Regions from separate parts of the Enterococcus bulliens genome, predicted to be linked through region 1. Evidence: riboswitches for the same ligand, from Rfam matches in the RefSeq annotation. Region 1 holds a riboswitch; the other holds the start of a gene.
The links. Region 1 has a riboswitch for thiamine pyrophosphate ahead of ACWOEC_RS06465 (TenA family protein). Riboswitches for the same ligand answer to the same signal wherever they lie in the genome.
Positions count from the first base shown of each region.

Region 2: linked by a shared signal. The riboswitch ahead of thiT (energy-coupled thiamine transporter ThiT) and the one ahead of ACWOEC_RS06465 (TenA family protein) in region 1 are both predicted to bind thiamine pyrophosphate.

Region 1 is NZ_JBSMXK010000010.1:4,263-7,430, forward strand. Features, by position in the region: gene thiD (bifunctional hydroxymethylpyrimidine kinase/phosphomethylpyrimidine kinase) at 1-505, opposite strand, end outside; gene thiM (hydroxyethylthiazole kinase) at 498-1,247, opposite strand; gene ACWOEC_RS06465 (TenA family protein) at 1,244-1,879, opposite strand; TPP riboswitch at 1,900-1,996, opposite strand; TPP riboswitch at 2,060-2,157, opposite strand; gene ytpR (YtpR family tRNA-binding protein) at 2,202-2,813, opposite strand; gene ACWOEC_RS06475 (RNA-guided endonuclease TnpB family protein) at 3,043-3,168, opposite strand, start outside.
Region 2 is NZ_JBSMXK010000016.1:26,098-29,265, forward strand. Features, by position in the region: gene ACWOEC_RS08840 (polyprenyl synthetase family protein) at 1-786, shown strand, start outside; gene thiT (energy-coupled thiamine transporter ThiT) at 847-1,362, opposite strand; TPP riboswitch at 1,443-1,545, opposite strand; gene ACWOEC_RS08850 (serine hydrolase) at 1,597-2,646, opposite strand; gene ACWOEC_RS08855 (DNA-3-methyladenine glycosylase I) at 2,643-3,164, opposite strand.

The DNA.
Region 1 (3,168 bases):
TTTCGACACCTAACTGGAGTATTTTTTCTGCTGCTTGTTGTAGACTCCGATCATCAGTAATCTGGATTCCAGTAATGATCTCAGCTTCTGGCAAATTCGGAGTACAAATCGTTGCAAGTGGTAAGAGCTTCGTTTTTAAAGCTTCGATTGCTTCTAATTGTAATAAACTTGCTCCACCTTTAGCGACCATCACAGGATCCACTACGATCGGTACTTCTTTGGCTTCTAGCTTACTGGCTACAAGTTCAATGATTGTTTCATCAAACAACATCCCTATTTTATAAGCTTTGATCAAAAAGTCTGTTTGGATCGCATCTAACTGCGCTGCAATAATCGCAGGACTTGAAGCTTCAATTTGTTCGACACCTAATGTATTTTGCGCGGTTACAGCCGTGAGGACCGACGTGCCATATACGCCTGCTTCTTGAAACGTTTTGAGATCCGCTTGAATCCCTGCACCACCACCACTATCAGACCCAGCTATCGTACAAGCACATTTAATCATGTTCCACCTCCGCACGAATCGCTAGACCATTGATGATCTGGATCATTCCACTGCCTAAGTTTTTGATTGAAGTCACAATCGCTTTGTACTCTTCACAAATCGTTGCACACGTGCTTAATGCTTCTTTTTTATCAATACTTGCAATTCCAGCAGCTAGTAAAGCACTCAGCAAACAACCTGTTCCCGTAATCCGTGTGATAAGTGTATTCCCGCCTTTGATCAATTGGACTATATCGCCATCGGTCACCAAGTCACTAGCTCCCGTTACGACTACAATGCACCCATACTGCCTAGCTACTCGTTTTGCAATCACTTCACAATCAAATTCTCCTTGACCACTATCGACACCCTTTGTCAGCCAAGGTTCACGCGCAATCGTCGCAAGTTCGCCTTGATTGCATCGTAGTACACTGATTTGAGTATTTCTCAATAGGTCTTCGACAAAAGTAAAACGAAATGAACTAGCACCGATACCAACTGGATCTAATACGACTGGGATTAGCTTTTGATTGGCCGTTTTGACGGCAAGTTTCATCGCTATTCTTGTTTGAGCTGTCATCGTCCCGATATTGATCAATACGCCTTGTGCCAAGCTCGTGATCTCAGGCACTTCTAATGGTTCATCGGTCATGATCGGTGAGGCATTTACTGCGAGTAAGGCATTGGCAGTTTGCGTCATAACGACTTGATTGGTTAAACAGTGGATCAAGGGGGTGGCAGCAAAAATTGCTTGAAGACTCATACGGTCACCTCCTGATGTAACGGCATCGCAAAGAATAATACTTCATCGATCATACTTTGCGTAAAATATGGGACACAACTTTCAAGCGTACATTGCTCGAGCTGACAAAAGTCTGCCAATCGTGCTTCTTGTAGCTGTTGGATTTGTTTAGCTTCTGTCGTCTGATATAACGAAAACCATTCACGATACAAAGGTTCTTGAATCGTATCTAATCTAACGTCTTGTGCAAGCTGTTGATAAATAAATGGACAGGCTAATAACGACGCATAGATATACGCATGATTGTTAGTAGCTAAACTAGCGTATAAATGCTCGATATAGCGTGTCGTAATCGAATCCGAAACGTAGTCTACTTGGGGGAGTTCACTTAACGCACGTCTTTGGAATATTTCTTCTTTTTCTTTCACTTCTAAGATCATATCATCGATAAAGCCATGATATTTTTTGGGTAATGATCGTTGCCATTTTTGTAAACAAATAACGTAATGCTTGAGGTACTCTTGATCTTGCCGTAAATAATATGCAAAGCTAACTTTTTGTAAAGTCGATTCCTTTACTTGTGTGACAAATGGATGTGTCAAACACATCTGGTAAGGTGTTTGGGCATCTGATACTGCCAATGAATAAAACATGTTTTTCCTCCTTGATTTGGAAGACGCAAGCAATTACTCCCTACGCCAGTCTTAACTGCCAGGTTCTAAGGGTCAGGTTTTAACCTTCTCAACTAAATAGTCCCCCCGTAATAAAAAAATTGCGAAAAAAAAGCTCTCCATCAATAAATGGAGAGCGCAAAGTTTACTCAAATAAGGTGAGTGATCCAAACTTCTGCTCCCTACGTCAGTGTTAACTGTCAGGTTCTAAGGGTCAGGTTTTAACCTTCTCAACTATAAAAGTCCCCCCGCAATGATTTTACTAATGTCTACCTTACTATAGTCACTCTAAAAACACAAGTCGCTATTGACCGACTGGGAATGCTTCACCTACAACAGCATCTTGTGGTAACTCTAAGATTCCACGTTTTTTCGGTGCGTCTTTTAGGTGTAATTCTTTAGCAGAACATACCATCCCAAAGCTTTCAACACCACGTAATTCACCAGGCCAGATCAATAGGCCATCAGGCATCATCGCACCTGGTTTAGCGACAACGACTTTTAATCCTTGACGAATGTTGGGTGCACCACAAACGATTTGTAATTCCTTGTTGTTATCGATCTCAATTTTAGTAATCGATAAATGATCACTATCTTCATGAGGTACGCATTCTTTTACAAATCCCACGACAAATTTCGGTTCGTGATCAGGTGTTAATTGTTCTGTGAATCCTTCTTCTTGTAACCAAGTATTTAAGACAGTCACTTGATCGTCTGTTAAATAGACTTGACCACGCTCATCGATCGTTAATTTTTCTGAAATGTTAAAGAAATTCCAGCCGATGATTCGTCCATCTTCGGTTGTTAATTTTGCGATATCACCTTTACGTTCTGTTTGTTGTTCCATGCCCTTATCGTCTTCTAAAATCGTTAATAATGTATCGCTGACATGTTCTTTATTGTATGCAAAAATCATTTTCGTTCCTCCTAAAATCTATTCTTCGTTTCATATCTTACCAAACTTTTACTTTGAATTCTCGTTTGATGCTAATTTTTTAATGTGAACTACTCATTGCTAAAGCAACAGAGCTTTTGGGAACAGAGCATACTTGATATTTAACTTTCTAAACAACAGCGGTGTCTCCTATTAACCATGGCATACTACATTGTTGATTGCAGGATGTCCCATACCAGTGCCTTTAACGTTAGGCAAACGCTTTGTTTAAGATGTTGATACTCGCATTGATATCTCTATCATGATGTGTTTCACAATGAGAACAAGTAAATTCACGAATATGTAGTGGTTTTTTACCAGTGTTCTCACCACATGA
Region 2 (3,168 bases), on a different contig from region 1:
GACAAAGACCGCTTAGCAAAAATTGCGGCATCAATTGAATTACTTCACATGGCAACATTGATCCATGATGATATTATCGATGATTCTCCACTACGTCGTGGTGTGATCACTGTACAATCGCACTATGGTAAAGACGTAGCTGTCTATACTGGGGATTTACTATTTACTTTATTTTTTGAGTTACTGATCGATACGATGAACGGCTCACCATTTATGCAAACCAACGCTCAAGCAATGAAACAATTGCTACTAGGTGAACTTGATCAAATGAACAACCGCTTTAAAGAAAATGAAACGATCGAAGATTATGTTCAAAGCGTCGATGGTAAAACGGCGGAATTATTTTGGTTAGCTTGCTTAGAAGGGGCTCATTTTGGGCAAACTTCACAAGAAATCGAAAAATTAGCTGGTGAGATCGGCCGCAATATCGGGATCGCATTCCAAGTTTATGATGATATCTTAGACTACACGGCTGATGAAGAAGTCTTACAAAAACCGGTTTTAGAAGATTTAGCGCAAGGTGTCTACACTGTGCCGCTACTGTTAGCAAAATCAGAGCACGCAGAAGCATTTAAACCTTTGTTAGACAAAAAGGAACAACTGACACCAGAAGATGCCAAACAAGTAGCCAAACTTGTTCATCACTATGATGGTGTAGAAAAAGCCAAAGCCTTTGCTAGAGATTATACTGAGCGAGCATTAAACGGTATTCAACAATTACCACAAGGTCCTGCTCGTGACCAAATCGAAAAACTAACCCGACAATTACTTGAACGTAATTATTAATTGTCCATTATCTTTACCTTTGTGAAAAAATGAACCGAGAGCGATCGCTCTCGGTTCATTTTATTTTGGCTGAAAAATATGACTAATCTTTAATAAAATCAATACGGCAATCATCGTAACCAGTGCTGTTGCTAGTCCACTGGCACCATTCATTACAAGTGAGAAGAGCCACGGCTTCATTCCCCAAAGAGCATAAGCTCCCCAAAAGATCCAACCCGCGATAAAATGAAAAATGTAACGTACAAATGTGCCTAAAAACACACCTTGAATTGCGGCGATCGTTACTTGATGACGGTTATCTCGTGTTAAGCCATTTTGCAGTTTAACTGCATATATCCCGGCTAATCCCAGACAAGCATCTGCTATTGGGTATTCTAGTACGACTTGAACCGGTGTTAAGAAATAAGCTATCCCTGTTACAAAATGCAATAATCCCCAAACAAGTCCTGCCGCCATTCCTGCTTTGACTCCACGTCTCAAAGCAAATACGATCAGTGGGATCTGACCTAAAGATATTGAAAAACTACTGCCGATATTTAGTGGAATAAAAGACAACACGATTCCCAGTGCTGCCATGATCGTTCCTTCCACCCATATCCGATTTTTTTGTTGCAAAAAAAGTCCTCCTTTGTCTGAATCCACAAAGGAGGACACATTTATGTCACTCTCACAATCCCTACGTTCGCATGATCGAAACAGGTTCAGAGGGTTTAGAGCACTGCTCATTCTCAGCCCAGATGGACTCCCCTTTGTGAATCATTCAATTTTTTTGTTCCTAGATAGCATAACATAATGATAAAAAAGCGCAAGTTATTTTGAATTCAACACGTTATTACTTGCTGCGGCCAGACTTGCTAATAAGTTTTCACCCGATTCCATTGTATCGTTATCCGCAGATAGGATCGCCACCAAATACGGTGTATCATTACTTGGGACTTGTCCGATACTATTGACGATCCACGTTTCACTACCATCTTCTTTTTCATCATTTAACCAGCCATTTTTTAAGGCAACATTCTCAGAAAGTGTGCCGATCCCAAAACGTTGCTCATCAGAAACATTTCGCATCAACTCTTGGATCTGAGCTTGTTCGTCTTTTGTTAAATAATCAGAAGTCTCAAAAACAGTCCGTAACAACTTGATTTGATCACTTGCTGTCGTTTGAGTCAATCCCCAACTCTCTTCATCGACTTTCGTATCGTTCATATTCAAGGTATCAAACATAGCTTGTAACGCAGTTAAACCACCTGCTTTTTCATCTAATAAATAGGTTGTATCCTCGTTGTCGCTATCTTCGATCATTGAACGTAAAGGCTCTAAGTCATCTTCATCAAGGGTCTCCCCATTTTCACGGATCGTATGCAATAAAAGGGTCGCGACAGCTACTTTGACGATACTTGCGGTATAAAAATGCTCGTTACTATTTTGATCAGTAATCAATTGACCATCTGCCCAAATCGCGATACTTACTGGATTTTTTTGTTCGGTTAAAATTGGTTGCCAAGCATTTTTCAAACGCGTCTCTAGCGTGTCCGTCGTTTTTGCCAATTCGTTTTCTTGCTTAGTATCAGTCGCTTTTTTCGTCGTTTGAAATAAACGATGAACCGCTACGACTTTAGGAATATGTAGTTGGCTAACGACTAGTGTCGCACTCAACCAAAAACACATCGTCAATACTAAATAGAGCGACAAACGGTTACGAAAATGATATTTTTTAGCGAGCACTGTTTGAACGACTAAAAGCACTAGCGCTAAAATCAATAAAAAACTAATAAACCAATAGGAGATCATCAGATATACTACTAAAAGACCGATGATACTAATCCCAGTCCATTTTAAATACTTGTTAATACAGGTCATACCTCTCTAAATGCACACTGTTTTTCATGATCATTGACCATTCCTACAGCTTGCATGAACGAGTAGCTCGTTGTGGGTCCAACAAATTTAAAGCCTCGTTTTTTTAATTCCTTACTCAAAAAAAGCGCCGTCTCTTTAGGGTCGGGCATATAGACCGTAAATGTTGCAAAATAAGTCGCCAAATCACCAAATGTTACTTGTAATTCTTGTGCGGCTTGTGCGTTTGCAATTACGGCTTCGATTTTTTTACGGTGACGTATGATCCCTTGATTTTCCATCAGTTCATCGACTTTTTCAGGGGTGAGTTGTGCGATTTCTGGAATCGACCAGTTCGCAAATGCTGCGGTAAAATTAGCCCGTTTTTTTAGGATCGTTGACCAACTTAGGCCAGACTGCATCAATTCAAGAGTCAGTGCTTCAAACAATGCTTCATCTGTTTGATGGACTTTTCCCCATTCTGTATCATGGTAAGCTTGTTCGATTGGATCCTCTTTTACCCATTGACAACGATAGACCATGGTA